DNA from 2 places in the Sphingomonas sp. Marseille-Q8236 genome. Region 1 is predicted to be linked to the other one. Evidence: riboswitches for the same ligand, from Rfam matches in the RefSeq annotation. Region 1 holds a riboswitch; the other holds the start of a gene.
The links. Region 1 has a riboswitch for cobalamin ahead of cobW (cobalamin biosynthesis protein CobW). Riboswitches for the same ligand answer to the same signal wherever they lie in the genome.
Positions count from the first base shown of each region.

Region 2: linked by a shared signal. The riboswitch ahead of ACWPWT_RS03395 (TonB-dependent receptor) and the one ahead of cobW (cobalamin biosynthesis protein CobW) in region 1 are both predicted to bind cobalamin.

Region 1 is NZ_CBCOPO010000001.1:328,925-344,117, reverse strand. Features, by position in the region: gene ACWPWT_RS01605 (HoxN/HupN/NixA family nickel/cobalt transporter) at 1-914, shown strand, start outside; cobalamin riboswitch at 937-1,137, shown strand; gene cobW (cobalamin biosynthesis protein CobW) at 1,319-2,356, shown strand; gene cobN (cobaltochelatase subunit CobN) at 2,362-5,583, shown strand; gene ACWPWT_RS01590 (cobalamin biosynthesis protein CobG) at 5,580-6,704, shown strand; gene ACWPWT_RS01585 (precorrin-8X methylmutase) at 6,704-7,333, shown strand; gene cobI (precorrin-2 C(20)-methyltransferase) at 7,330-8,058, shown strand; gene cobJ (precorrin-3B C(17)-methyltransferase) at 8,055-8,804, shown strand; gene ACWPWT_RS01570 (cobalt-precorrin-6A reductase) at 8,780-9,526, opposite strand; gene cbiE (precorrin-6y C5,15-methyltransferase (decarboxylating) subunit CbiE) at 9,525-10,724, shown strand; gene ACWPWT_RS01560 (cobalamin biosynthesis protein) at 10,718-11,074, shown strand; gene cobM (precorrin-4 C(11)-methyltransferase) at 11,071-11,835, shown strand; gene ACWPWT_RS01550 (cobyrinate a,c-diamide synthase) at 11,832-13,139, shown strand; gene cobA (uroporphyrinogen-III C-methyltransferase) at 13,136-13,858, shown strand; gene cobF (precorrin-6A synthase (deacetylating)) at 13,855-14,619, shown strand; gene cobO (cob(I)yrinic acid a,c-diamide adenosyltransferase) at 14,760-15,193, opposite strand, start outside.
Region 2 is NZ_CBCOPO010000001.1:732,115-747,307, reverse strand. Features, by position in the region: rRNA gene ACWPWT_RS03440 (23S ribosomal RNA) at 1-513, shown strand, start outside; rRNA gene rrf (5S ribosomal RNA) at 677-791, shown strand; tRNA gene ACWPWT_RS03430 (tRNA-Met) at 849-925, shown strand; gene ACWPWT_RS03425 (TetR/AcrR family transcriptional regulator) at 1,088-1,654, opposite strand; gene ACWPWT_RS03420 (DUF1349 domain-containing protein) at 1,753-2,442, shown strand; gene ACWPWT_RS03415 (sugar O-acetyltransferase) at 2,448-2,996, shown strand; gene ACWPWT_RS03410 (acyltransferase family protein) at 2,993-4,135, shown strand; gene ACWPWT_RS03405 (TonB-dependent siderophore receptor) at 4,143-6,398, opposite strand; gene ACWPWT_RS03400 (hypothetical protein) at 6,502-6,810, opposite strand; cobalamin riboswitch at 6,897-7,115, shown strand; gene ACWPWT_RS03395 (TonB-dependent receptor) at 7,297-9,489, shown strand; gene ACWPWT_RS03390 (PepSY domain-containing protein) at 9,422-10,912, shown strand; gene ACWPWT_RS03385 (glutathione S-transferase family protein) at 10,965-11,636, shown strand; gene ACWPWT_RS03380 (tRNA-binding protein) at 11,623-11,985, shown strand; gene ACWPWT_RS03375 (alpha/beta hydrolase) at 12,147-13,079, shown strand; gene pepN (aminopeptidase N) at 13,145-15,193, opposite strand, start outside.

The sequences.
Region 1 (15,193 bases):
TCGCCTATAGCCTGGGGCTCCGTCACGCGGTCGATGCCGATCACATCGCCGCCATCGACAATGTCACTCGCAAGCTGATGCAGGACGGGCAGCGACCCATTGCGGTCGGCCTGTGGTTCGCGATCGGCCATTCCGCCATCGTGCTGATCGCGGCGACGACGGTCGCGCTCGCCGCCACGACGCTCGCCGATTTCGAGGCCTTTGGGCAGAGCGGCGGGACCATCGCCACGATCGTCTCGGCCAGCTTCCTGTTCGCGATCGCGATCATGAACCTGATCATCCTGCGCGACGTGTGGACCCGGTTCCGCCGGGTCGCGCGCGGCGAGCCGATGGCGGAGGCGGACGCCGCCATGATGTTTTCGGGGCAGGGGCCGCTGTCGCGCCTCTTTCGTCCGCTCTTCCGGCTGATCCGGCGGAGCTGGCACATGGCGCCGCTCGGCTTCCTGTTCGGACTGGGTTTCGACACCGCGACCGAAGTCGCGATTTTGGGCCTTTCGGGCGCGCACGCCGCCGACGGCATATCGCTCGGTACGATCCTGGTCTTCCCCATATTATTCGCGGTGGGCATGGCGCTGATCGACACGGCCGACGGGCTGGTGATGCTGGGCGCGTATGAATGGGCGTTCGTCCATCCGCTTCGCAAGCTCTACTATAATATGACGATCACCCTGGTCTCGGCGCTGGTCGCGCTGGTGATCGGCGGCATCCAGGCGACCGCGCTGCTCGCCGAGCGGTTCGGCTGGACGGCGGGGCCGTTCCGCTATGCCGGGGCGCTGTCGGAGCATTTCAATGTGCTGGGCTTCGCCATCGTCGGGCTGTTCGTCCTCTGCTGGGGTGCCAGCTTCCTCCTCTATCGCTGGCGCGGGTTCGCCGCGATGGAGGCGCGAATTGCAAAGCCCGGCGCGGCGGGATAAATGCCGCTCATCGGGGCCGAAAGGCCCCGAAGATCGCGCCGGTGCCCCTTGGGGCTTTGAAACGGGAATGGGGTGCAAATCCCCGGCTGTCCCTGCAACTGTAAGCGGTGAGCGAGCGATGCTGGTGCCCCATCGGAGGCACGGCCACTGGAGTGATCCGGGAAGGCGCATCCCCTCGCTTTGACCCGCGAGCCAGGAGACCTGCCGGCGTCATGGTCGCTCTTGCCTGGACCCAGGGGGTGGTCGGGGCACGGTTCTCCGTCGGGGAGCGACGAAGCCATGCGGCCGGGGCCGCATCGGTCGCCGACACGCGGGGCGGACGCATTAGACTGCGCCCGTCCGTCACCGCGCCGGCGATCGGTCCCGTGTCCGCGCTCGCTCGTCCGGCGCGTCGGAGAAATAGCATGCGTGACCTTAGCAAGGTCCCCGTCACCATCGTCACCGGCTTTCTGGGCGCCGGGAAAACCACGCTCATCAGCCACCTGATCCGCCATGCGGGCGGTCGCCGCCTGGCGGTGGTCGTCAACGAATTCGGCACGCTGGGCGTCGATGGCGACATCCTGCAATCCTGCGCCATCCCCGATTGCCCGGCGGAGAATATCGTCGAGCTGGCCAATGGCTGCATCTGCTGCACCGTCGCGGACGACTTCATCCCGACGGTCGAAAAGCTGCTGGCGATGGAGCCGCGCCCCGATCACATCCTGATCGAGACCTCAGGGCTCGCGCTGCCCAAGCCGCTGCTGAAGGCGTTCGACTGGCCCGCCATCCGCTCGCGCATCACCGTCGACGGCGTGGTGGCACTGGCCGATGCGGAGGCCGTTGCGGCGGGCCGCTTCGCCCCCGATCTCGACGCGGTGGAGGCGCAGCGCGCCGCCGACCCCAGCCTGGACCATGAAACCCCGCTGTCCGAGGTGTTCGAGGATCAGCTGGCGTGCGCCGACCTCGTCCTTCTGACCAAGGCCGATCTGGCCGGGCCGGAGGGCATCGCCAAGGCACGCGCGATCATCGCCGCCGAGGCCCCGCGCCCGCTGCCCATGGTCGAGGCGGTCGACGGCATCGTCTCCGCCGAGATCGTGCTGGGCCTAGAAGCCGCCGCCGAGGACGACATCGCCGCGCGCCCCTCGCATCATGACGGTGCGGACGATCACGAGCATGACGATTTCGACAGCATCTCGGTGATGCTGGGCGAGGTGGAGAGCCCCGAGGCAATCGCCGCGCGCATCGTGACGCTCGCCGAGCAGCAGGATATCCTGCGGGTAAAGGGTTATGCGGCGGTCGCGGGCAAGCCGATGCGGCTGCTGGTCCAGGCGGTCGGTCGCCGGGTGCGCACCAGCTACGACCGTCCCTGGGGTGCGGGCGAGCCGCGCGGCACCCGTCTGGTCGTCATCGCCGAGCATGATCGGATCGACCGCGCCGCGATCGAGGGTGTGCTGAAGGGCTAACGCGCGTGCATCTCGTCTTTCGCGAGAGCCATGGGCTGGAGGAACAGGCGGTTCCGCAGGATCTGGGGCAACGCCCCGGTGATGTGGTGGTGCTGTCCTTTTCCGACAGCGACCTGAGCGCCTTTGCGGCGGGCTGGCGGGCGGGGGGATTCCCCTGGTCGCTGCGGCTCGCCAATCTGGCGGCGCTGGTCCATCCGCTGTCGGTCGACACCTATGTCGAACAGACGCTGGCGCATGCGAAGGCGATCCTGATCCGGTTGATCGGCGGGGCGGCCTATTGGGAATATGGCCTGCGCGAAGTCGAGCGGCTGGCGCGCGAGCGCGGCATCGCGCTGGCGGTGCTGGCGGCGGACGGGCGCGAGGATCGACGGCTGGCGGCAGCCTCGACGGTGGACGACGCGATGGTGCGAAGGCTGACCGCGCTGTGCGATGCGGGCGGGGCGCAGGCCGCCGCCCTGGCGCTGGCCGAATTGTCCTCGACCCTGATGGTCCGCGGAGGCGGCTTCGCGGTGGCGCCGGTCGGTGGCTGGTCGCCGGAAGGCGTCACCTGTCCGGCCGCGTCCCTGTTGACGATCTGCCGCCCCCGCGTTCTGATCATCTTCTACCGCGCTTATCTGGTCGCCGCCGATCTGGAGCCGATCGCCTCCCTTCACGCCGCCTTGGCGACACGCGGTTTCGATCCCGTCGCGCTGTTCGTCCCTTCGCTGAAAGCCGAGGGGGCGGGGCCTTGGGTTGCGCGCTGGGTGGAGGCGCTGGCTCCGGCGGCGATCGTCAACGCGACCGCCTTCTCGGCCAAGGGCGAGGACGACGCCACGCCATTGGATGGCGCGGGCGTGCCGGTGTTTCAGGTCGCGCTCGCGACCAGCGACCGCGAGGGCTGGGCGGGTTCGACGCGGGGCCTGTCACCCGCCGACCTCGCCATGCATGTCGTCCTGCCCGAAATCGACGGACGGTTGTTCGCGGGGGTCGTCAGCTTCAAGCAACCGGGCGAGCGCGACCCCGATTTCGACGTGGCGTTGCGCCTTCACCGTGCCGAATCGAGCCGCATCGAAGCGGTCGCCGACCGGGTGACGGGCTGGACGACGCTCGCCGCGACCCCGGCGGCGAAGCGGCGGCTCGCCATCCTGCTGTCCACCTATCCGGGCAAGGATTGGCAGGCGGCGCATGCGGTCGGACTGGACGGTTTCGCCTCGGCGCAAGCGATCCTCGGCGATCTGCGCGCGGCCGGTTATGATGTGGAAGCCCCGTCGGATTTACCCGCCGCGTTGCTCGCCAACCGGATCGCATGGCCGGTGGCGGCGTATCACGACGCACTTTCCACATTACCCGAAGCGTTGCGCGCCGATCTGATCGAAAACTGGGGCGCGGTCGAGCAGGACCCGCTGGTCGAGGGCGATGCCTTCCACTTCCCCGCGCTGGCGCTGGGCAAGGCGATCGTCGCGCTCCAGCCCGAACGCGGCCGACCGAGCGCGCGGGGCGAGGATTATCACGACCTGTCGCGCTGTCCGCGTCATTCGTACGTCGCCTTCTACCTCTGGCTGCGTGCGCAAGCGATCGACGCGCTGGTCCATGTCGGCGCGCATGGCACGCTGGAGTGGTTGCCCGGCAAGGCGGTTGCGCTGTCCGACGCCTGCTGGCCCGAGGCGCTGACGCGCGACTGGCCCGTCCTCTATCCCTTCATCGTCAACGATCCGGGCGAGGCGGCGCAGGCCAAGCGGCGGCTGGGTGCGGTGACGGTCGGCCATGTCCCGCCGGCGCTGGTCCAGGCGGAGACGGGCGCGGGGCTCGGACGGCTGGAGGCGCTGCTGGACGAGTACGCCAATGCCGATGGCCTCGACCCCGCGCGCCGCGACCGGCTGCGCGGCCTGATCGCCGAAGAGGCGGACAGCGTCGGGCTGGGCGAGACGCTGGGGCTGGCGGGAGCGGAGGATCCGCTCGCCCGGATCGATGCCTTTGTCTGCGACGTGAAGGACAGCCAATTCGGCGAGGGGCTCCATGTCTTCGGGCGTGGCGAACAGGGCGCGGCCGAGCGGGCCGGGCTGCTGGCGGGGCTGGACGGAAAACGCGTTCCGGCGGGGCCATCGGGTTCGCCCTACCGGGGCCGTGCCGATGTGCTGCCGACCGGGCGCAACCTCTACGCCATCGATCCCCGCGCGGTGCCGAGCCGCGCCGCGCAGACGCAAGGGGTCAAGCTCGCCGAGGAACTGATCCGGCGGCACATGCAGGAGGAGGGCGATCACCTGCGCACCCTGATCGTCGATCTCTGGGGATCGGCAACGATGCGCACCGCGGGCGAGGAATTCGCCATGGCGCTCCACCTGATCGGGGTCGAGCCGCTATGGGACCATCGCTCGGAGCGGGTGACGGGGTTCGAGGTGATGCCGTTGATGCGCTTCGATCGGCCGCGCGTCGATGTGACGCTGCGCGTGTCGGGGTTGTTCCGCGATGCCTTCCCGCATCTGGTTGCCCTTTTCGGGCAGGCGGTGCGCGCGCTGGGGCAGCGCGACGAGGAACCGGAATGGAACCCCTTTGTCGGGCAGGCGACCCCGCGCGTCTATGGCCCCGCACCGGGGCGCTATGGCATCGGGCTCGACCCCGAAGCGAGTTATGACGAGGCCGCGCGGATCGCAGCGGGGCAAAGCTGGCTCGCGGCCTCGGCGACGGCGCTGGACGATGGCGACCGGCGCGATGCCGAGGGGATCGCGGCACGGGTGGCGGGGGCGCAGGCCTTTGTCCACCTCCACGACCTCCCCGAGAGCGACCTGCTGCTGGCGGCGGATTATGCGGCGCATCAGGCGGGTTTCGCGGCGGCGCGGGCGGCGCTGGGAGAGGGGGCGGCGTCGCTCTATCATCTCGACACGCGCGATCCGGCCAGCCCCAGGGCGCGGACGCTGGACGAGGAGATCGCCCGCACCGTCCATGCCCGCGCCGCCCATCCGCGCTGGGTGGCGGGGATGATGGCGCATGGTTTTCGCGGCGCGGCGGAGATCGCGGCGACGCTCGACCATCTAGGCAGCTTCGCGCATCTGGCGGACGTGGTGCCCGCGTCGCTGATCGACCTCTATTGGGATGCGACGCTGGCCCGCGACGAGGTGCGCGACTTCATGGCGCAGGCGAACCCGCAGGCGCTGGCGGCGATGGAGGCGCGGTTTGCGGCGCTTCATGCGGCGGGGCTGTGGCGGACGCGGCGCAACTCGGTGCTGGCGATGCTGGACGGCGCGGCATGAGCGGGTTCGTGGTCAAGGGCTGGTGCCCCGATGCGTGGCGGCCGATGATGGCAGGCGACGGCCTGCTGGTCCGGGTCCGCCCGCCGCTGGCCCGGCTGGCGGCGCATCAGGTCGAGGGGCTTTGCGAGGCCGCGAACGCCCATGGCAATGGCCAGATCGACCTGACGGCGCGAGCGAACCTGCAACTGCGTGGCGCGACCGAGCGGAGCTGGCCTCGGATGGTCGAGGCGCTCCGCGCACTGAGGCTGGTCGATCCCGATCCGGTGCGCGAGGCGCGGGGCGCGATCCTGATCAATCCCGACTGGCGCGAGGACGACGATTCGCATGGCATCGCGACCGAGTTGCGCGCGCGGCTGACCGACTTGCCCGATCTGCCGAGCAAGATCGGTTTTGCGATCGATGCGGGGCCGACCCCGATGCTGATGGAAGCGCCCGCCGATTTCCGGATCGAGCGGGGGGTGGATGGGGGCTTGCTGCTGCGCGCCGATGGCCGGGCGGCGGGCATACGCATTACGCGCCGGACCGCTGCCGATGCGTTGATCCGGCTGGCGCACTGGTTCGTCGAGAGCGAAGGCGCCGCCGCCGGACGGATGGCGCGCCACGCGGCCGATCTGCCCAACTGGGCGAGTGGCGATGCGGTGCCGGGCGAGGGCGGCCCGCCGATGCGGCCCGGCGCCCATCCGATCGGTGCGGTCTATGGATTGCCGTTCGGCCGGATCGGGGCATCGGCGCTGGCCACCTTTGTCCGCAGCCAGGGCTGTGCCGTTCGGCTGACCCCGTGGCGGCTGCTGATCGCGGAGGGCGTCGCTCCCCGGCCGGCCACCGGCATGGTGCTGGACGATGCGCCGATCCTCCACGTTGACGCCTGTGTCGGCGCGCCCGCCTGTCCGCAGGCGAGCGTCGAGACCCGCGATCTGGCCGCGCGCCTCGCGCCGTCGATCGAGGGGCGTCTGCACGTCTCGGGTTGCGCGAAGGGCTGCGCGCGGGCACGGGCGGCGGACTGGGTGCTGACCGGGCGCGAGGGGGCTTTCGATCTGGCCCGCAACGCCCGCGCCGGGGCGGCACCGCTTCACACCGGATTGTCGCCCGAGCGGGCGGTCGCGCTTCTCGGAGCCTCTTGATGCCCTATAGTTACGAAACCGATGGCGCGGCGATCTATCGCCAGTCCTTCGCCATCATCCGCGCCGAGGCGGAGCTGGATCGCTTCGATGCGGAGGAAGAGCCGGTCGCGGTCCGCATGATCCATGCCGCCGGGCTGGTCGAATTGGCGCCGTCGATCCACTTCTCGCGCGGCTTCGCGACGGCGGGGCGGCAGGCGCTGGCGGCGGGCGCGGCGATCCTGTGCGACGCGCATATGGTCAGCGAGGGGGTCACGCGCGCGCGGCTGCCCGCCGACAATCCGGTGATCTGCACCTTGCGCGATCCGTCGGTGCCTGCCCTGGCCAAGGAGATGGGCACGACCCGCTCCGCCGCCGCGCTGGAGCTGTGGCGGCCGCATCTGGCGGGCGCGCTGGTGGCGATCGGCAACGCGCCGACCGCGCTCTTTCACCTGCTGACCATGTTGGAAGACGCCGACTGTCCGCGTCCGGCGGCGATCATCGGCTGTCCGGTCGGCTTTGTCGGCGCGATGGAGTCGAAGGACGCGCTGTGGGAGGCGATGCCCGTCCCTTGCGCCATCGTGAAGGGCCGTCCGGGCGGCAGCGCGATCACCGTCGCGGCGATCAACGCGCTTGCGAGCCGCGCCGAATGACGACGGGCACGATCCACGGCGTCGGCCTCGGCCCCGGCGCGGCGGACCTGATGAGCGTCCGCGCCGACCGGCTGGTGCGCGGGGCCCGGCACGTCGCCTATTTCCGCAAGGCCGGGCGGCGCGGCCATGCGCGCACCATCGTCGAGGGCATGTTGCGGGACGATGTGGTCGAATATCCGATGGACTATCCGGTTACGACCGAGATCGCCTTTACCGACCCGCGCTACAATGAATGCCTGTCCGCCTTCTACGCGACCTGCACCGCGCATATCCTGTCGCTGGTGCAGCGCGGCGAGGATGTGGTGGTGCTGTGCGAGGGCGATCCCTTCTTCTACGGCTCGTTCATGCACCTGCACAGTCGGTTGCTTCCCCACGCCCCCGTCGCGGTGGTGCCCGGCATCACCGGCATGTCGGGCGCCTGGACCGCCAGCGGCGCGCCGATCACCTGGGGCGACGATGTGCTGACCGTCGCGATGGCGACCCTGCCCGAGCCGGAACTGACCCGCCGCATCGCGGAGACCGATGCACTGGTCGTGATGAAGATCGGCCGCCATCTGCCCAAGCTGCGCCGTGCCATCGCGGCGGCGGGGCGGTCGGACCAGGCGTGGTTGATCGAACATGCCGCCCAAGCGGGCGAGCGCGTGCGGCGGCTGGCGGCGGTGGAGGACGCGCCCGCGCCCTATTTCTCGATCGCGCTGATCCATGGGCAGGGGCGGCGGCCATGAGCGGCTGGCTGATCGTCGCGGGGCTGGGGCCGGGGGCGGACGCCATGGTTACGCCCGAGGTGTCGGCGGCGCTGGCGGAGGCGACCGATGTGGTCGGCTATATCCCCTATGTCGCGCGCGTGCCCGAACGCCCCGGCCTGACCCGCCATGCCAGCGACAACCGGGTCGAGCGTGACCGCGCGCTCCATGCGCTGGAAATGGCCGAGGCGGGCGCGCGGGTGGTCGTGGTGTCCTCGGGCGATCCGGGCGTCTTCGCCATGGCGGCGGCGATCTTCGAGCGGGTGGAGGAGGACCCGGCGCGGTGGCACGACCTGGACATCCGCGTCCTGCCCGGCATCACCGCGATGCTGGCGGCCAGCGCGCGGGCGGGCGCGCCGCTGGGGCATGATTTCTGCGCGATCAACCTGTCGGATAATCTTAAGCCGCAGGTGCTGATCGAGCTTCGATTGCAACTTGCGGCGGAGGCGGATTTCGCCATTGCGCTCTACAATCCCCGGTCCAAGGCGCGGCCCGATGCGCTGGACGCGGCCTTTGCGCTGCTCCGCGAGACGTGCGGCGACGACCGCCCGGTGCTGTTCGCCCGCGCCGTCTCGACCCCGGAGGAGCATCTGCGCATCGTGCCCTTGCCCCAGGCGCGGGGCGAGATGGCGGACATGCGCACCGTCGTCATTATCGGGTCCAGCCGCACGCGGATGATCCCACACACGGGCCGCCCGATCCTCTACACCCCCCGGACGACGCCGTGATCGAGCCAGTCGAGCACCGCCGCGACGCTCTCCACCTGAGGCCGGTCGGGGATGAAGGGGCGGTCGATCATCACGACCGGCAGCCCGAGTTCGCGCGCCGCATCCAGCTTGGCCCGCGCGCCCGATCCGCCCGCATTCTTGGCGACGATCACCTGAATCCGGTGTGCGCGGAGCAAGGCCATTTCGCCCTCCAGCGTGAAGGGACCGCGATCCACCACCAGATGATGGTGCGGCAGCGCGGGGACCTCGGCGGCATCGACGAAGCGCAGCAGGTAGAAATGCTGCGCAGCATCGGCGAAGTTTCCGATGGTCTGTCGACCGAGCGCGAGGAAGATTCGTGCCGCCTCGCTGCCCAGCGCAGCCACGGCCTCCGCCGTATCGGCGACGCGAATCCAGCGGTCGCCTGGGCCCGCGTCCCAGGCGGGTCGGGTCAATGCGAGCAGCTTCACACCCGCCAACTCGGCCGCCGCGATCGCATTGGCGCTGATGCGCGCCGCGAAGGGATGGGTGGCATCGACCAGATGCGTCACGCCCTCGCGGGTCATATGATCGGCCAGCCCCTCGATGCCGCCAAAGCCGCCGACCCGCGTCGGGATCGCCTGCGCGCGCGGCGCCTCGGTGCGGCCTGCATAGCTCAGCACCGCGCGTTCGCCGCGCTGCGCCAGCGCGGTGGCCAGCGCGCTCGCTCCGGTCGTGCCGCCGAGCAGAAGGATATGGCGCATGGCTGACTCCGGACCCTGGCTGACGATCGTCGGGATCGGCGAGGATGGCTGGGACGGCCTGACCGCCCCCGCACGCGCCGCGATCGAGGCCGCCGATAGCGTGATGGGCGCGCCGCGTCACCTGTCGCTGCTGCCCCAGAAGGGCGCGGCGGAGCGGATCGTCTGGCCGGTACCCTTTGCCGAGGGGGTGCCGATGCTCCTCGCCAAGCGGGGAGAGCGGGTGGTGATGCTCGCTTCGGGCGATCCCTTTTGGTTCGGCGCGGGATCGGTGGTGACCCGTCATCTGGAGGTGGGGGAGTGGGTCGCCTATCCCGCCCCCTCCACCCTGTCGCTGGCGGCGGCGCGGCTGGGCTGGCCGGTCGAGACGATCCAGAGCATCGGCCTTCACGCCCGCCCGGTCGAGACCCTGCGGCCGCATCTGGCACCGGGGCAGCGGGTGCTGGCGCTGATGCGCGACGGCGCGTCGGTGACGGGCCTCGCAGCGTGGCTGGCCGAGCAGGGATTCGGCGCAAGCACGCTGACCGTGCTGGAGGCGCTGGGCGGGCCGCGCGAGCGGGTGCGCGCCTGCACGGCGGATGCGCTCGACTGGACCGATATCGCGCACCCCGTCGCGGTGGCGATTGAGCCCGCCGGTAACGGCCGCGTGCTTCCCCGTGGGAGTGGGCTGGACGACGACTGGTTCGACCATGACGGACAGATCACCAAGCGTCCCGTCCGCGCGCTGGCGCTGTCGGCGCTGGCCCCGCGTCCGGGCGAGTTGCTGTGGGATATCGGCACCGGATCGGGATCGGTCGCGATCGAATGGCTGCTGAGCGATCCGACCACCCGTGCCCTGGGGTTCGAGCGCGATCCCGCCCGTCTCGTCCGCGCCGCCGACAATGCCGCGCGGCTGGGTGTCACCCGGCTGGACCTGGTCGAGGGGGATGCGGTCGCCCTTCTCGCCGATCGGCCGCACCCCGATGCGGTTTTTGTCGGCGGGGGGCTGACGCGGCCTTTGGTGGAGGCGCTGCGGACCCTTCCGCGCTGTCGGTTGGTGGCGCATGCCGTGACGCTGGAAACGGAGGCCCTGCTGGCGGAGTGCCATGCGCGCTATGGCGGCGATCTACTGCGCATCGAACTGGCGCGCGCGCGACCGCTCGGCACCAAGCGGGGGTGGAAGGCGAGCTACCCCATCGTGCAATGGCGGGTCGCATGGTGATCGCCGGTTTCGGATGCCGGGCGGGGGCGACGCACGAGTCCTTCCGCAGCGCGCTCGCCGTGGCGGGCGTGCGCCCCGACGCGCTGGCCGTGCCCGCCGACCGGGCTGCGGCGATCGCCGGTTTCGCTCTGGCCGAGGGGCTTTCCGTTCGCCCCATCCCCGTCGATAGCTTGCGCGGGATCGACACCCCGACCCGTTCGGCCGCCAGCCTTGCCTATCGCGGCGTCGGTAGCGTCGCCGAAGCTGCGGCGCTCGCCGCCGCCGGACCGGGTGCGCGGATCATCGTGCCCCGCGTGACATCCTCCGACCGAATGGCGACCTGCGCCATCGCCCAAGGACTCGACCAATGACCGTTCACTTTATCGGCGCCGGACCCGGCGCCCCCGATCTCCTGACCTTGCGCGGACGCGACCTGATCGCGGCATGCCCGGTCTGTCTCTATGCCGGGTCGCTGGTGCCCGAAGCGGTGCTGGACCATTGTCCACCGGACGCGCGGATCGTGAACACCGCCCCGATGACGCTGGACGAGATCGTCGCCGAGATCGCCGACGCCCATGCCAGGGGCCAGGACGTCGCGCGGCTCCATTCGGGCGACCTGTCGGTCTGGTCGGCAATGGGCGAGCAGGTGCGGCGACTCCGCGAACTGGGCATTCCCGTTTCGGTCACACCCGGCGTACCGTCCTTCGCGGCGGCGGCGGCGGTGCTGGAAAGCGAGCTGACCCTCCCCGGCATCGCCCAGTCCGTGGTGTTGACCCGCACCCCAGGCCGCGCCAGCGCCATGCCCGAAGGGGAGTCGCTATCCGCCTTCGCGGTGACGGGGTCGACGCTCGCCATCCACCTGTCGATCCATAACCTTGCGAAAGTGGTCGCGGATCTGAGTCCGCATTATGGTGCGGACTGCCCGGTCGCGATCGTCTGGCGCGCGAGCTGGCCCGAGCAACGGATCGTCCGCGCGACGCTTGCGACCATCGAGGCGGCCGCCGCCGATGGCCCGGAGCGGACCGCGCTGATCCTGGTTGGCCGTGTCCTCGACCAGAGCGATTTCGCCGAAAGCCGGCTGTACGCCGAGGGCTATGACCGCCGCTATCGCCCTGGGAACACGATCGAATGACGCCAGGATTGATGATCGCCGCGCCCGCCTCGGGCACCGGCAAGACGACGGTGATGCTGGGCCTGCTCCGCGCATTTCGCGATGCGGGGGTGGCGGTGCAGCCGTTCAAGAGCGGCCCCGACTATATCGACCCCGCCTTTCACCGCGCCGCGTGCGGGCGGGCGTCGTTCAATCTCGACGGCTGGGCGATGCCTGCGCCGCTGCTTGATACGCTGGGGCAACGCGGGGCGGATGCCGAACTGGTGCTGGCGGAGGGCTCGATGGGGCTGTTCGACGGCGTCGCCAGACCCGGTGCGACCGGTATGGGCAGCAGCGCGGAGACGGCGCGGCGGATGGGCTGGCCGGTGGTGCTGGTCATCGACGTATCGGGACAGGCCCAGTCGGCGGCGGCGACCGCGCTGGGCTTTGCGCGCTATGACCCCGACCTGCGGGTGGCCGGCGTGATCCTGAACCGCGTGGCGAGCCCGCGTCATGAGCGGCTGGCGAAGCTGGGGTTCGAGGAGATCGGCCTGCCGGTCTTCGGCGCGCTTCCCCGGCGCGGCGACCTCGTGCTGCCGGAGCGGCATCTGGGGCTGGTGCAGGCGGTCGAGCATCCCGAACTCGACCGGCTGATCGGCGACTATGCGGCCTTCCTGGCGGCGCATGTCGACTTGGAAGCGATCCGCGCGGCGGCCTATGCCAAGATCGCGCCCTCTACCGACGTGATCCTGCCATCGCCACCGGCCCAGCGGATCGCGCTGGCGCAGGATGTGGCCTTCTCCTTCGTCTATCCGCATATGCTGGAGGGCTGGCGGGCGGCGGGTGCCGAAATCCTGCCTTTCTCGCCGCTCGCCGACGAAGCGCCCGATGCGTCGGCGGATCTGGTCTGGCTGCCCGGCGGTTACCCTGAGCTTCACGCCGGGCGGCTGGCGGCGGCGGAGACGTTCCGCGCCGGGCTGGCCAACCACGCCCGGACCAGGCCGGTCCATGGCGAGTGCGGCGGCTATATGGCGCTGGGCGAGGCGCTGATCGATGCCGAGGGCGTCAGCCACCGGATGGCGGGGCTGCTCGGTCTCGTGACCAGCTATGCCAAGCGCAAGATGCATCTGGGTTATCGCCGTGCGACGCTGCTGGGCGAGGTGGCGGGGATGCCCGAGGGCGCGGTATTGGGCGGGCATGAATTCCATTATTCGACCGTCCTCGAACAGCCCGACGCGCCGCTCGCGCATGTCGTGGATGCGCAGGGCGAGGCGGTGCTCGAAACCGGATCGCGGCGGGGCGCGGTGACCGGCACCTTCTTCCATCTGGTGGCGCGCTGGTGGTGAGCGGCTTCGTCCATCTGGTCGGCGCGGGGCCGGGCGACCCCGAATTGCTGACGCTCAAGGCGGTGCGCTGCTTGGGGCAGGCCGATGTCGTGCTGTTCGACGATCTGGCCGCCGGACCGATGCTGACCCATGCGCGGCCCGGCGCCGAACTGATCGCGGTGGGCAAGCGGGCGGGCCGCGCCTCGCCCAAACAGGCGGAGATCGACCGGCTGCTGGTCGATCACGCCTTGGCGGGCAAGCGGGTGGTGCGGCTGAAATCGGGCGACCCCGGCATTTTCGGGCGGCTGGAGGAAGAGATGGTCGCGCTGAAGGCGGCCGGTATCTGCTTCGAGATCGTCCCCGGCGTCAGCGCGGCGAGCGCGGCGGCGGCGGCGGCCGCCATTCCGCTGACCCGGCGGGCCGAGGCGCGGCGGGTGCAGTTCGTGACCGGCCATGACGTGACCGGCACGCTGCCCGCCGACCGCAACATGGCGGCGCTGGCCGATGCGAGCGCGACGACGGTGGTGTTCATGCCCAAGCGGACCTTCCCCGCGCTGGCCGAGGCGCTGATCGCGCATGGCCTGCCGCCCGAAACGCCCGCGCTGATGGCTGAGCATGTCGGCTGTCCCGACCAGCGCCTGACCCGCTCGACCGTGGCCGGACTGGCCGCGCGACTGGCGGAGGGCGTGTCGGACAAGGCGGCGCTGATCCTCTATGGCCCGTTGATGGAGGATCTGTGATCCATCTCGACCTGATCGGCATCGGCACGGGCAATCCCGACCACCTGACCCGCGCCGCCGAGGCCGCGATGCGCGCCGCCGACCTGATCCTGCTGCCGCGTAAAGGCGACAAGGTCGAGCTGATCGACTTGCGCCGCGACATCTGCGCGCAGGTGCTGGTGGGGACGGAGGTGCGCGTGGTCGAGTTCGACCTGCCGGTGCGCGCCGCGGAGGGCGCCTATCTCGATACGGTCGAGCATTGGCATGACGCGATCGCCGAATGCTGGGCGGCGGAGATTGCCGCGCATCTGCCGGATGGCGGGCGGGTGGCACTGCTCGTCTGGGGCGACCCCTCGCTCTATGACAGCACGATCCGAATCGCCCGGCGGCTGGCGGCGGTGGAGCGGGTAACGGTGGTGCCGGGGATCACCAGCCTCCAGGCGCTGTGCGCGGCGCATGCCATCCCGTTCAACGCGGTCGGCGCGCCGGTGATGGTGACGACCGGGCGACGCCTACGCGAAACCGGCTGGCCCGAGGGGGCGGACAGCGTCGCGGTGATGCTGGACGGCGGATGCGCCTTCACCACGCTGGACCAGCCGGATGCGGCCATTTGGTGGGGGGCGTATCTGGGCATGGCGCACCAGGCGATCGAGTCCGGGCGGCTGGCGGACGTCGCCGAGCGGATCGTGGCGCGCCGGGCGGAACTGCGGCGCGCGCATGGCTGGATCATGGATGTGTATCTGCTGCGGCGCGGCGGGGATCTAGTGGGGGAGGGGCTGTGATGGCCCGCCCCATGATCTTCCTCCCCTCGCAGGGGAGGTGGCAGGCCGCAGGCCTGACGGAGGGGTGTCCCGCTCTCGATAAGGCAACACCCCTCCGACGCGCTACGCGCGCCACCTCCCCTTGCAGGGGAGGAATGCGTCTAGAACTCGATGCCCTTCTGCGCCTTCACGCCCTGTTCGCGGAAGGGATGCTTCACCTGCGTCATGTCGGTCACCAGATCGGCCGCCGCGATCAGCGCGTCGGGGGCGTTGCGGCCCGTGATGACGACATGCGTCATCTCCCCCCTGGAGGCGAGTGCCTCCAGCACCTCATCGACCGGCAGATAGTCGTAGCGCAACACGATGTTGAGTTCGTCGGCGACGATCAGGTCATAAGCCGGGTCGGCGATCATCCGCTTGACCTCCTCCCAGGCGGTGCGCGCGGTGGCGATGTCGCGGCTGCGGTCCTGGGTGTTCCAGGTGAAGCCCTCGCCCATCGCGTGGAAGTCCACCTCGGGAAAGCGCGCCAGCACCGCCGCCTCGCCGGTGGTCATCGCGCCCTTGACGAACTGAACCATGCCGACGCGCATCCCAT
Region 2 (15,193 bases), 400 kb from region 1:
GAGACGAAAGTCGGTCATAGTGATCCGGTGGTCCCTCGTGGAAGGGCCATCGCTCAACGGATAAAAGGTACGCCGGGGATAACAGGCTGATAACCCCCAAGAGCTCATATCGACGGGGTTGTTTGGCACCTCGATGTCGGCTCATCACATCCTGGGGCTGGAGCAGGTCCCAAGGGTTTGGCTGTTCGCCAATTAAAGTGGTACGTGAGCTGGGTTCAGAACGTCGCGAGACAGTTTGGTCCCTATCTGCCGTGGGCGTCGAAATTTGAGAGGAGTTGACCCTAGTACGAGAGGACCGGGTTGAACGTACCTCTGGTGTACCTGTCGTCGTGCCAACGGCGCAGCAGGGTAGCTATGTACGGACGGGATAACCGCTGAAAGCATCTAAGCGGGAAGCCTCCCTCAAGATAAGATTTCTCAGGACGGTCGAAGACCACGACCTTGATAGATCGGATGTGGAAGTGCGGTAACGCATGGAGCTAACCGATACTAATTGTCCTATTCGCGCTTGAGAGCTCCACACCCCCACCATCAGCCCTGGGCTAGATGGCAGGGTGCGGTCATTACCAAGCCAGGTGCATCGATTTTATACCCAATCCCCCGAAGCGAGGTCTCCTCCCCTCGGGGCCCCCATCAAGTACCACTTGATGGGGATTGTTATTCGCGGACTCTATTGCCTGGTGGCCATAGCGTCGGTGTCCCACCCGATCCCATCCCGAACTCGGCCGTGAAACCCGACTGCGCCAATGGTACTACTGCTCAAGCAGTGGAAGAGTAGGGCGTCGCCAGGCATTACAGCCCGCGAATACAAAAACCCATTCACTCGTCCTTGCCCCTATACCCAGTGTCGCGGGGTGGAGCAGCCCGGTAGCTCGTCAGGCTCATAACCTGAAGGCCGCAGGTTCAAATCCTGCCCCCGCAACCAACGCCTTTGAACTCGATACGCCGCCCCCACGGGCGGCGTCCGCGTTTAGGGCTTAGGCGCTGGCGACACGTCACGGCCTCCGTCAGGCAAAATAGCAACAACCCGGCTTCAATACGGATCATCTGGGAGCGGGGCGCGGCTGGGAAGCCGGAAACGCGCCTTCTATCCCGCTTGGGATTCTGCGCCCGCAATGCGGTGCACGATCGCGGCAATTGCCTGACGGTCCAGGGGCTGGGGATCGATCGAGTTGTGGATGCCGATCCCTTCCACCAGTGCGTCAAGCGCGCGGCTGGTGAGGGGATCGAAGAAACGCTCGAGCGCGGCGCGGCTGTTGTTCATCCATCCCTGCATCACGCTGGATACCGACGGATGGCGGGCGGCAAAGGCGTAGAGTTCGTAGCTGAGCAAAAGCGTGCGGGGTTCCGCCCAGACCGAACCGGCGATGATGTCGATAATGGCGTCACGGGCGCCAGCCACGTCTTCCGCCTGTGCCAGCCGGGCGCGAAAGGCGTTCGAGCTCTCCTCCGCCAATTGGGTGAACGCCGCCATCAACAACTCTTCGAGCGTGGCGAAATAATAGGTGACCGAACCCAGCGGCACACCCGCAACCGCCGCGATCCGGCGGTGGGTGGTGCCCGACACGCCCTGCTCGGCCAGCACGTCCAGCGTCGCGGTGACGATACGCTGTCGCCGGTCGGGGTCGTTCTGTCTCGATCGTCCTCCCGCCACGCAAAAACTCCATTGCATATGATGTGTACATTTGTACACATGCCCCCGACCGGAGGCAGGGATCTAGACCTGCTCTATCGCAAAAGAAGGTGAGGGCCATGCAGGAAGCGCATATTTCGCGCCGTGTGATCTTGGGCAGCGCGGTTGTGATGGGCATGCCGTCAGTTGCCGGGGCCGTACAGGCGACCGGAACGACGGTCAGCGCCTTGGGACGTTCGGACGGACGGTGGTTGAACGCTTCCCGGTCATGGCACGTCGAGCCGAATGGCGCGCTGACCCTGGTAACCGATCACAGCACCGATTTCTGGCGCGAGACCCATTATGGTTTCACCCGCGACAGCGGCCATTTCCTGGGCTTTCCGACCGGCGACGCCTTTACGGCGCAACTGCGGATTCGCGGGCGATATGAAAAGCTGTACGATCAGGCCGGGATCATGGTCCGGGTCGATGAGCGCCGCTGGGTCAAGGCGGGGATCGAATTGTCCGATGGCCGCGCAATGCTGAGCAGCGTGTTGACCGATGGTCGTTCGGACTGGGCGACCGGCCCCTATGCGGGCGATGCCAGCGATTTCTGGATGCGCGCGACGGTCGCCAAGGGCGTGTTGCGGTTGCAGGTTTCGGCGGATGGCAAGAATTGGCCTCTGGTTCGGCTGGCCCCCTTTCCGGTCGCCGCCGCCTATCAGGTCGGGCCGATGGCGTGCACCCCGGAGCGCGAGGGACTGGAGGTACGCTTTTCCGATCTGCGGATCTCGGCGCCGCTGGGCAAAGATCTGCACGATCTGAGTTGAGCGGGATGAGCCACAAGCGAAACATGCTGGCGGGCGAACTCTATCGCGCCGACGATCCCGAACTGATCGCGGATGCGGCGCGCGCATCGTCTTGGATGAGCCGGTATAATGGTTCGATCATGGCGAGCCCGGACGAGCGTCATGGCTTGCTGGTCGAGGGGCTGGGGCAAGTGGGGGCGGCCGTAGTGGTGCGGCCGCCATTCCATTGCGACTATGGTTATAACATCCATCTGGCGGAGCGGGTTTTCCTGAATTTCGGATGTGTCATCCTCGACGTGACGCGCGTCGAGATCGGCGAGGGGACGCAGATCGGCCCCGGCGTCCAGATCCTGACCGCCGATCATCCCCGCGATCCGGCTTTGCGTGCCGAGGGCTGGGAATATGGCCGCCCGATCCGCATCGGCGCCAATGTCTGGATCGGCGGAGGGGCGTTGATCCTGCCCGGTGTCACGATCGGTGACGATGCCATTATCGGCGCGGGCAGTGTCGTGACCCGCGACGTGGCGCCAGGGACGACCGTGATGGGCAATCCGGCAAGGCCCGCGCGAACATGAGCCATCCGGCCGCCCTGCATGCCGCTCCGCCGGCCGAAAGCACGCCCCGGGCCAAGCCGCATTTCGAGGTGCTGGACGGTCTGCGCGGCACCGCCGCCTTGTTGGTCGTCGCATTCCATATCCAGGGCATCACCGTCCTGTTCGAGGCGAACAGGTTGCTGCTGCCCCATGCCTATCTGGCGGTGGACTTCTTCTTCGCGCTGTCGGGCTTCGTCATCGGCTATGCCTATGACGATCGATGGGGGCGTATGACGGTGCGGGACTTCGTCGCGCGGCGGTTGATCCGGCTGCATCCGCTGGTCGTGCTGGGGGTCGTGCTGGGGCTGGTCAGCTATATGTTCGACCCCTTTTCCGGCGATCGCCAGCGGGCGCCGGGGATGCTGGTCGCGCTTGCCTTTCTGGCGGGACTGTTCGCCTTGCCGTCATGGCCGCTGCCCAATCGCCTGGGGGACAGCCATCCGCTCAATGCGCCCGCCTGGACGCTGTTGCAGGAATATATCGCCAACCTGGCCTATGCCCTGATCCTGCGGCGGCTGGCGTTGCGCTGGCTGGCCGGACTGACCATGCTCGCGGCGCTGGTGTCCGCGACGACGGCGCTGACGCTCGGCTCCTACGACACCGGCTGGGGGCTGGACAATTTCTGGGGGGCGCCGGTCCGGCTGGCCTATCCGTTTCTGGCGGGGCTGTTGCTCTATCGGTTGAGCGACCGCCTGCCGCGCGTCCGGCTGGGCTTTGGCGGATTGAGCCTGATCCTGCTGGCGGTCTTCGCCGCGCCGGTCCTGCCGGAGTCCGGGGGCATCAAGTGGAACGGCGTCTATCAGGCGGCCTGCGTCCTGATCCTGTTCCCCGCGATCCTGATGCTGGGGCGGCATTCGGGCGGAGGCGGGGTGACGCAGTCACTATGTCGGGCGGCCGGGCGGCTGTCCTATCCCCTTTACATCACCCATTATCCGTTCGTGTATGTCTATATGAACTGGGTGGTGAGCGATCGGGGGAGCAGCGGCATGACGGCGATCGTCGCGGTCTCGCTCTATCTCTTCACGATCGCCTTCGCCATGATCGCCCATCGGTTCTGGGATCGGCCGATCCGCCGCTATCTGAACCGGGGGCGGGGTGGGGCCGCCCCCGCCACCCCGTAACTCTCCCTCAATAGGTATAGCGCAGCGTCGCGTATATCGTGCGCGGGCTGCCATAATAATTGCCGCGTGCGGTCGAGTTGATACGGGCGTAATAGGTCTTGTCGAACACATTGTTGACGTTGACCGACAGGCCCAGCCGCTCGCTGACATCATAGCCGGCGCGCAAGTCCACCACGGCATAGGCGCCTTGCCGCACGATGGTGGAGGGGACGAACGTCCCTTGCGCATTGCGGGTCGCCGCCGCGCCGCCGAAGGTGGAGCTGAACCAGGTCACCCCACCGCCCAGGCTCGCCCCCTGCAACGCCCCGCCCTGCGGCTTATAGTTGGTGAACAGCTTGACCATATGCTTCGGGATGATCGGGGTCAGCGTCAGCCCTTCGACCACCGGGTTGATGTCCGACAGATATTTGGTCCGGGTCAGGCTGTAGCCGCCATTGATCCGCCAGCCCGGCACGATCTCGCCAGAGGCTTCGGCCTCGATCCCGCGTGCGCGAACCTTGCCAAGCTGATAGACGATCAGGACATTGTCGGGATCGTTGATCGTCCGGTTCCGCTGCGTGATCTGATAGGCGGCCGCCGACAGCAACAGCCGCTTGTCCATCAGCGCCAGCTTGGTCCCCGCCTCATATTGGTCGCCTACCAGCGGTTCGATCGGGCGTCCGTCGGGGCGCTGGCGCCCGCCCGAATTGACCGGGCTGAAGCTGTCCGCATAGCTGGCATAGACGTTCCAGTCCCCGGTCACATCCCACACTGCGCCCGCATAGGGGGTGAAGCGGCCGTTAAAGCCATAGCGGGTCGGCGCGGGGATGCTGCCCGATGCGAGCAGCAGGGTGCGGATCGTGGTATCCCACCATGTCACGCGCCCGCCGCCGGTCAGCGTCAGCCCCGCGACCGGGCTCAGCCGCATCTGGCCGTAAATGCCATATTGCTCCACATCGGTCCCGCTGGCGCCGTAAACCTGAGTCACCAGGCGGTTGGTGCCCGGCACGCGATAGGGAGCCGAAGGGCCATAGGGATTGAGCGGCGGCTCGGGCGGCGAGACGGGATTGAAGACGTCGATCGTCGCGAAGTTCGACAGGCGGCTATAATAGGACGTGCCCGAACTGGCCTGATAATCCCAACCCAGGATCAGCGTCTGGTCGCGCCCGAACAGCGGAAAGCTGCCGATCGCGTTGAAATCGAAGGCACGGGTGCTTTGCTTGCTATCGCCGCGATAGGCGATCTGGTTGGTGACGCCGCGATTGGCGGCGGTCACCGGCTGGCTGCCGATATAGCTGTAGATGTCGATGCGATCGACATCGGTGTAGAGCCCGGTCGCGCGCAGCGTCCAGCGGTCGCTGACCCGGTGCGCCAGTTCGGCGAACCCGCTCCACGTCTTGGATTCGAAACGATTCCAGTCGGCGCCCAGATAGGTGGAGCGATCGACCGACAGCAGCCGTCCGTCGCTGCCGTCGCTGCCGCCCACATAGCCGGGCAGGCCCGACTGGATCGCGGGGCGGAAGCGGTCGTAATGGCCGCCGACGGTCAGGGTGGTCCGCTCGCCGATCTTGAGCGACCCCGTCGCATAGGCGGCAACGCGGTTGCGGTGCGCGGTGTCGAAGAACTGATCCTGATCCTGGCCCATCACCCCGAAGCGGAAGCCCAACCGATCGCTGGCGGGGAGCGAGGCGTCCAACTCCAGCCGGACATTGTCGAAGCTGCCCAGTCCCGCCACCGCCTGCACCCGCGCTGTGTCGAGCGGGCGCTTGCGCACCAGGTTGATGCTGCCCGCCGGATTGCCCGCCCCGCTGAACAGCCCGGCGGGGCCGCGCAGCACTTCGACTCGGTCATAGAAGAACAGGTCCGGCACCACGGCGGGGAAAGCCAGCGCGAAGGTGGGTACGCCATCGATCAGGTAATTGTTGATCGCGAACCCGCGCGAGAAATAGGACGGGTCCTCGCTGCCCACGCCGTTGACGGTGATCCCGTTGGTCGCGGTCAGCGCGTCCTCCAGCGTGAAGAGATTCTGCGCCTCGATCTGGTCGCGCTCGATCACCGTGACGGTGTTGGGAATGTCCTTGAGCGGGGTGACGGTCTTGCCCACCTCTCGGCCATAGCTTTTGCCCAGCACCACGATGTCGTTGCCGGTCTGGTCGAGGTCGTCACGCTCGGCCGACGGCACGGTGCGATCCGCCATGACCGGCGGTCCCACTTCGGCAAGCGCCGGTGCCGCCACCCCCGACAAAGCCAGCGCAAGCGTCTTCAATGCCGAACCAGTCAGCATGTCGTTCCCCATCTTCTATTGATATGCAGTCGCAATAGAGGGGGTGGGCATCGGGGTAAAGCGAAATCATGACAAAAACATCATGATCCTGAACGGCCTGGTTCTAGCGACCCCTGCGCCTTCTCTTCCCGGTCGGAGACATGCCCTCGGGCGGCTCGGTGGATTCGACCAGTTCGACCACGTCAAAAGCATAGCCGACCCAGCCGCGCTGGCGCATCGCCTCGGCCATGGCGGCGTCGTTGGCCTGCGCGTCCTTCCGCGACTTGGCATGGCCCCAGAAGACTTCGGTGCGTCCGCCACCCAGATCGGCGACGATCCGCCAATAATGGGTGAAGGGGGCGGAGGTGGGGCCGATCGTTTTCACATAGCCATCGGGCATCGTCGCGGTCAGATAGCGGGTCTTGCGTGCCATGACGCCGCCATAGCGCGGTTCGCCCGCTCGCTCATCCCGCTTGACGACGTGATGGCGTCGCGCCTACCGATGCGACGCCGGAATGTTCCGGCAATGATCGCGCCGGTTCCCCCGACAAGGGGGATTAAAAGGGAACGCGGTGAGGGCGGCGACGCCCGAATCCGAGGCTGTCCCTGCAACTGTAAGCGGTGAGCGGAGGCGCAACGGACCGGTGAAGACCGGGCCAGCCACTGGGGCAACCTGGGAAGGCGCGCCATTCGCGATGACCCGTGAGCCAGGAGACCTGCCGGCGTCAGGTCGCTCATGCCTGGTCCAGGGGATGGCCGAGGCTAAGGTCCTTTCCGACGAGCGACGCCAATGGTGGCGGAGGCGCAATGGTTTGCCATGGCGAGTGCGGAATAGCGTCCGGTACGCATGGCATCCGGCCGTTCGGAAACGCAACGGAAGGCCTCGGCTTGTTCGCGACAGGACGCTATGGACTATAGAATGATATATCGTAACGGATTCGCATGGGCGCAATGGAGCCTGTGGAGTGGTGCCGCGCTTCTGCTCGGGGCCGGGGAAGCCAGCGCGCAACGGGCAGAGAGGCCGGGGGCCGAGGGGCAGGGGGCGGATGCCACCGTCTTGGTCGTCGGCACGCGCGAGAAACAGGCGTTGGACACACCCAATGCCACGGCCAGCCGGCTGGGCCTGACCCCGCTGGAAACGCCCGCGAGCATCGTGTCGCTGGACGGCGAGACGATCCGCGCGCGGGGCGACCTGTCGATCGTCGAGGCGGAGGCGCGCGCACCGGGCATCGCCAGCGTCGCCAATCCCGGCAATGGCGGCACCGCGCTGTCGGCCCGGGGCTTTTCGGGCCAGGGATCGGTGCTGCAACTGATCGATGGGGTGCGGCTGTTCCCGGCGGCGGGGACGATCACCTTTCCGACCGATCCCTGGATGGTCGAGCGGATCGATATACTCAGCGGCCCCGCGTCGGTCCTGTACGGGCAGGGCGCGCTGGGCGGCGCGGTCAATGTCGTGATGCGGGGGCCGACCGCCCGAACCCATGGCCAGGCCGAGATCGGATATGGCGCGCAGGACAGTTTTCGCGCAAGCGCCGGGATTGGCGGGCCGCTGGGCGATAGCTTGGGCTACCGCGTCGATGCCAGCTATCGCCGATCGGACGGCTATGTCGATCGGGGGCATTCGGACGGCGTCGCGCTGTCGGGGACGTTGAAATGGACGCCATCGCCGGTCTTCGCGGTGACGGTGCGCGGCGATCATGGCGACCAGCGGCCGATCGGCTATTTCGGCACGCCGCTGATCGACGGGAAACTCGATCTGCGGATACGCGACCGCAACTATAATGTCGGTGACAGTCGGATGCGGTTTCGCGATGACCGTGCCTCGGTCCGGATCGACTGGACGCCGAGTGCGAATGTCAGCCTGTCCAACATCGCCTATTATCTGACCAGCGATCGATTCTGGCGCAACCTGGAGGAATATTGCTGGGTCTCCGCAAACGGCCGGTGCGCGGACGGTTCGACGGGCATGCCGGGCACGATCCGGCGGAGCAGCAATTACGGCATTCGCCACGACCAGACCCAATGGGGCGATCAGGCGAGTGTGACGTGGCGCGCCGGGCTGGCCCCCGGCATCGCCAATGCGCTGGTGATCGGCGGGGAGGCCAATCTGGTCCGCTTCACCCATGAGAATGACTTCGGGTCGGACGGGCAGGTCGACGCGGTCGATCCCTTTGCCTTCGATCCGGGCCGTTTCCTGGATACGCAGGGGATCGCGCCCCGTTACCGGACCCGCACGGCGGCGCTGGCAATATTTGCCGAGGATCGGGTGACGCTGGGCCGCCACTGGTCGGTGGTCGGCGGCTTCCGCTACGAGGAAAATCAGGTGAGGCGCTGGGCAATCGCCTATCCGGGGGGCGTGCGGACCGACAGCTTCGCCTTCGAAAAGACCTTCCGCAACGCCACCTGGCGGGCGGGCGTCGTCTATCAGCCCATGCCGACCCTGTCGCTCTACGGCCAATATGCCACGGGCGTCGATCCGCTGGGCACGCTGACCACCGTGTCGACGGGGCAGGTGGCGTTCAGCAATGCGCGCGGCAACCAGATCGAGGCCGGAGCCAAATGGCTGTTCCTGAACGGGCGCGGCACCGCGGCGCTGGCGGCCTATCGCATCGTGAAGACCGGACTGCTGGCGCAGCGCACTCTGTCGAGCCCGGTCGAACAGGTCGGGCAGCGATCCGCGCAAGGCGTGGAGGCGGCGGTGACGCTCGACCTGCCGCAGGGGTTCGGGATCGATGCCAATGGCACGCTGCTGGACGCGCGGTTCGACGATTTCCGTTCGGGCGGGACCGACTATGGCGGGCGGACGCCGCCCAATGTGCCCGAGGCGCTTGCCAATCTCTGGCTGCGCTGGGACGCCACGACGCGGGTCCAGGCCCGCGGTGGCCTGCGCTATGTCGGGCGGCGCTTCTCGGACAATGGCAATGCCTTTCGCATTCCCGGCTATGCGACGGTGGATGCCACCCTGTCCTATGCGCTGACTCCGCAAATGGCGGTCGATGTCCGAGTCTACAACCTGTTCGACAAGGCCTATGCGATCACCGCCTATGGCGACCAGCAATGGATATTGGGGCGTCCGCGCTCGCTGGACATCGGCCTTCGTGCCGCGTTCTGATCGATCCTGGGGAAGGGCGGCCGTGCGGCTGGCCTTCCTCACCCATCGCTGGGCGGGGATCGTCGCCTGCCTGTTCTTCGCGATGTGGTTCGCAAGCGGGCTGGTGATGATCTACGTGCCCTATCCCGCGCTGCCCCCGGCGGATGCCTGGGCGGGGGCGGAGCCGATCGACTGGAGCCGGGTCGTCCATCCGCCCGCCGGGACCGAAGCCCGGCGGATCACGCTGGAGATGCGCGACGGCGCGCCGGTCTGGCGGATCGAGGACGGGGAGGGCGACACCCGCATCCTGTCGGCGGCGACGGGCATCGCCCCCGGTGCGGTCGATGCCCCGCTGGCCGCCCGCGTGGCGGCTCGCTTCGGACGGGCATCGGTCGAGCATGTCGAGCGGGTTACCCGCGACCAATGGACCGTCGCGGGTGGATTCGACCGGCATCGGCCCTTGTGGAAGGCGACGTTGGCCGATGTCGCCGGGACCCAGATCTATATCTCCGACCTGACCGGCCAGCCGGTGCAGCGAACGACCCGGGGGCAGCGCTTCTGGAACTGGCTGGGATCGGTACCGCACTGGATCTACCCGACGGTGCTGCGCCGGGACAATCAGGCATGGCGGCAGGTCGTCATGTGGCTGTCCGGCCCGTGCATCGCAGTGGCGCTGACCGGAATGTGGATCGGCATCTTGCGGATGCGGATCGGGCGGCGGCGTTATCGCGGCGGGCGGGTGACGCCCTATCATGGCTGGATGGTCTGGCATCATGTCAGCGGCCTGCTGGGGGGCGTGATGCTGACGACCTGGATCGTCAGCGGATGGTTGTCGGTCGATCCGTGGCATGGCTTTGCCGGAGGCGTCGCACCCGAGGCAGCGATGCGCGCCTATGCGGGACAGGCGGGCTCACCCCGAGCGCTGGGCCGGTTGCGGCAGATCGCCCAAGGTGCGCGAAGCGTCGAATGGAGCGGCGATGCCGGGCTCCGCCGGATCGCGATCGATCGTGCCTCCCCGCATCCACGCTGGCTGGAACAGGCAAGCCTAGCACCGGCGCGTCCTGCCGATCCGGTCGGGGCGGCGGCGCTGTTGGTCCCGGCCGGGCATGTCGTGCGGACCGAGACCCTGATCGAACCCGATTTCTACTGGACCGATGCCGCGCGTCTGCCGCTGATCCGGCTGCGCTTCGACGATGCCGCGCGGACCTGGCTCTATGTCGACCCGATGAGCGGTGCGCTGGTCCGGCGACAGGATCGGATGCGGCGGGCCTATCGCTGGATCTATTCCTTTCTCCACACCTGGGACTGGCCCTGGCTGACCGCGCGACGCCCGGTCTGGGACCTGTGGATGTGGCTATGGTCGATCGCCGGACTGGTGCTGTCGATCAGCGGCGTGGTGCTCGGCTGGCGGCGGTTGCGCCGCCCCGTCGCGCGAAGGCGTTAAAACATCATTGCCGGGGTTGGCGCGAGGGGGGCACGCCGCTTAGATGGGCGGCATGTGGCAACTCTTTCAATTCCCGCTCTGTCCCTTTTCGCGCAAGGTCCGGCTGCTGCTCGGGGAAAAGGGCGTCGGATATGAGTTGGTCCGGGAGTCGCCGTGGCAGCGTCGCGACGAGTTCCTCGACATGAACCCCGCCGGCCAGACCCCGGTGATGGTCGATGAAGAGCGCGGCGTCCTGCTGGTCGACTCGATGGCGATCTCCGAATATTTCGAGGAGACGGTCGAAAAGTCGGCGATGATCAACGGCACCGCGGTCAACCGCGCCGAGATCCGGCGGCTGGTGACGTGGTTCGACACGCATTTCTATCAGGACGTGACCGGCCCCTTGCTCCACGAGCGCATGGTCAAGCGGGTCGCACGCGTCGGCAGCCCCGATGCCAAGGGCCTGCGCGAGGCGATGAAGGCGGCGGTCGGGCATCTCGACTACACCGATTATCTGCTCGATCATCGCAACTGGCTGGGCGGTGCGACGATGAGCCTCGCCGATCTGGCGGCGGCGGCGCAGATTTCGGTCGCCGATTATCTGGGCGGCATCGACTGGAAGGGACACGAACAGACCGCGCGCTGGTATCGCGGGCTGAAGAGCCGTCCCTCCTTCCGCCCGCTTCTGTCCGAGCGGATGGAGATGGTCGCGCCGCCATCGCATTATGACAATGTCGACTTCTGACGCCGCGCCCGCCGGGCGGATCGGCATCGAGGATTTCCTGGCAATCGACATCCGCGTCGGCACCGTCATCGCCGCCGAGCCCTTCCCGGAGGCGCGCAAGCCCGCGATCAAGCTGACCATCGATTTCGGGGCGGTGATCGGCGTCAAGCGGTCCTCGGCACAGATCACCCGGCATTATACCCCCGAGACACTGGTGGGGCGGCAGGTGGCGGCGGTGGTCAACTTCCCGCCGCGCCAGATCGGGCCGATGATGTCCGAGGTTCTGACCCTGGGTTTCCCCGATGCGGAGGGGCAGGTGGTGCTGATCGCGCCGGACCTGGCCGTGCCCAATGGCGGGCGGTTGTTCTAGGAGATTCGCTTGGCCTTCGGCTTTGCTCCGTTCAACCTGAGCGAAGTCGAAGGCTATATGTCAGCCTCTGTTAGCCTTAACATTTCCCTTGCGCCTTGTGCCCCGACGCGTACCATCCCGCCTCGACCGTAGGGCATAACCCACGGAGAATAGGAGGGGTTATGAAATCCAATCGCTTGGCCCGCCATGCGCTGGCCGCCTTGCTAACGCTCTCGGTGGCGGCACCCGCCATCGCGCAGAGCGACAAGATGGCGCCGATCGCCATTCCTGCGCAGCCCAATGCCATTCCGCTGAACACCGGTCCGCTGCCCGGTGCGAAGAACAAGGAAAGCTGGCACAGCCAGTATGACAGCGTCTTCGCCCGCAACGTGACGCAGGCGACGCTGACCCCCTTCCTCCCCGATCCCGCCAAGGCGACCGGCACCGCCGTGATCGTCGCGCCCGGCGGCGGCTTTCGTACCCTGTCGATGCAGAATGAGGGCTGGGACGTGGCCAAGGCCTTGGCCGATCGCGGGATCGCGGCCTTCGTCCTCAAATACCGGTTGAACCAGACGCCCGCCGACATGGGCGAGTTCGAAAAGTCGATGACGGCGATGTTCTCCGCCGTGGCGCGTCCCACCACGCGCCCCAGCCCGGAGGAGGCGCTGAAGGGGCTGGCACCCCAGATCGCCGACTCGCGCGCCGCCTTCGCATTGGTCCGCCAGCGGGCGGGCGAGTGGAAGGTCGATCCCAACCGGATCGGCATGGTTGGCTTCTCGGCGGGTGCGATGCTGACCGTCGCGACCGTGCTCGACGGACAGGCCAAGCCCGCCTTTATCGGCGACATTTATGGCCCGCTCCAGCCGATGACGGTTCCTGCCGACGCGCCACCAATGTTCGCCGCGATCGCCGCCGACGATCCGCTGTTCGCGGGCAAGGGCTTCGGCCTGATCGATGGCTGGATGGCGGCGAAGAAGCCGGTCGAGTTCCACCTCTATGGCCAGGGCGGTCATGGCTTCGGCATGTATCCGAAGAAGACCACCAGCACCGGCTGGTTCGACGCCTTCTACCGCTGGATGGTGATGGAAGGATTCCAAACGCCCAAGGCGAACTGATCCTTCCGTGTAAGTTCAGGGTGACCACTCTGTAGGTGGTCACCCCCTTCCCGCGCCGGGGAGGATCATTCGATGCTCTTCGACGCCTGCTCGAACAGGTCCTTGGACAGGCCCGGCGTGCCGACGATCCGGATCAACTCCGCACACATCAACTGCGAGCGCTTGGTGTCGAACCGCCGCCAGCGACCGAGCGGCGGCAACAGCTTGGCCGCCGTCTGCGGGTTCAACCGGTCGAGCGCGATCAACTGATCCGCCAGGAAGCGATAACCAGAGCCATCGGCGGCATTGAGCGCACGCTGGTTCATCCCGAATGCGCCGATCAGCGCGCGGGCCCGGTTGGGATTGGCGAGGGTGAAGTCGGGATGCTCGGCCAGCTTCGTGACCATCGCCCCGGTGTCGCTGCGCGAGGATAAGGCCTGGGTCTGGAACCATTTGTCGAGAACCAGCGGATTGTCGGCATAGCGGTCGTGAAAGCGCGCCAGCGCCACCTCCCGCTCGGGTGCGTCGGAATTGACCAGCGTGGTCAGCGCCGCCTGACGGTCGGTCATATTGTCCGCCGCCTCGAACTGCGCAAAGGCGAGCGCCGCCGCATCGGGCGCGCCGCTGGCCGCGATATAACCCAGCGCGACGTTGCGCAGGCGTCGCCGACCCTTGGCATCGGGCGAATAGGCATAGGGGCCCTGCGCCATTTCGGCATAGAGCCGCCGCCACACCGGCTCCAGCGCATGGCCCAGCCGCTGGCGCAGTTCCTCGCGCGCGGCGTGGATCGCGTCGGGATCGACCGTCACCAGCTGATCGCCGATGAAATTCTCCGAGGGCAGCAATACGGCTTCGGCTAGGAAGGCGGGCTCCAGCCCTTCCGATTCCAGTGTGCGCGCGACCGCGTCGATCACCGCATCGGCCTGGACCGTGCCGTCGATCGTGCCCGCGACCAGCGTGTCGAGCATCAACTGCTGCATCGCCTCGTACCGGGCGAAGGGATCGTCGTCATGCGCCGACAGAAAGGCCAGATCCGCCGCCGTCCGGTCGCTTTCGATCACCACCGGCGCGGAAAAGCCGCGATTGATCGACAGGACGGGGCGCTCGGTGATGGCCTCGAACACGATCGTCTCGGCCACCTGATCGAGCAGGATCAGCTGCTCGTCGGTCAGCGGGCGTCCCGTCTCCGCGCCGAACAGCCGGACCTTGAGCGGCAGCAGCATCGGCTGCTTCACATTCTGTCCCGGTGTGGCGGGGACGTGCTGCGCCAGTCGCAATTCGGCGCGGCCGCCACCGGCTTCATGGTGCAAGCCCGCCGACACGCGCGGCGTGCCCGCCTGGCTGTACCAGAGGCGGAACTGGGTCAGGTCGACGCCGCCCGCTTCCTCCATACAGGCGACGAAATCCTCGCAGGTGGCGGCGGTGCCGTCGAAGCGGCTGAAATACAGGTCGGTGGCGGCGCGAAACTTCGTCGGGCCCAGGATCGTCGCCATCATGCGGATCAGCTCGGCACCCTTGTTATAGATGGTCGCCGTGTAGAAATTGCTGATCTCGATATAGCTTTCCGGGCGAACCGGATGCGCGAGCGGGCCGGAATCCTCGGGGAACTGGCTGGCGCGCAGCCCGCGCACATCCTCGATCCGCTTGACCGCGGCCGATCCCTGATCGGCGGAGAAACTCTGGTCGCGGTAGACGGTGAAGCCTTCCTTGAGGCTCAACTGGAACCAGTCGCGGCAGGTGATCCGGTTGCCCGACCAGTTGTGGAAATATTCATGCGCGACGACGGCGGCGATCGCGTCATAGTCGTAATCGGTCGCGGTGTCGGGATCGGCCAGGATGTAGCGGCTGTTGAAGATATTCAGCCCCTTATTTTCCATCGCGCCGAAGTTGAAATCGTCGACCGCGACGATGTTGAACACGTCCAGGTCATATTCGCGGCCATAGACGCGCTCGTCCCACGCCATGGACAGCTTCAGGGCGTGGAGCGCATGATCGGTCTTCGCCAGATCGGCGGCGCGCACCCAGATGCCGAGCTGTACCTCGCGCCCGCTCATCGTGGTGAAGGTCGCGGCGTTGACCGCCAGATCGCCCGCCACCAGCGCGAAGAGATAGGAGGGCTTGGGGAAGGGATCGTG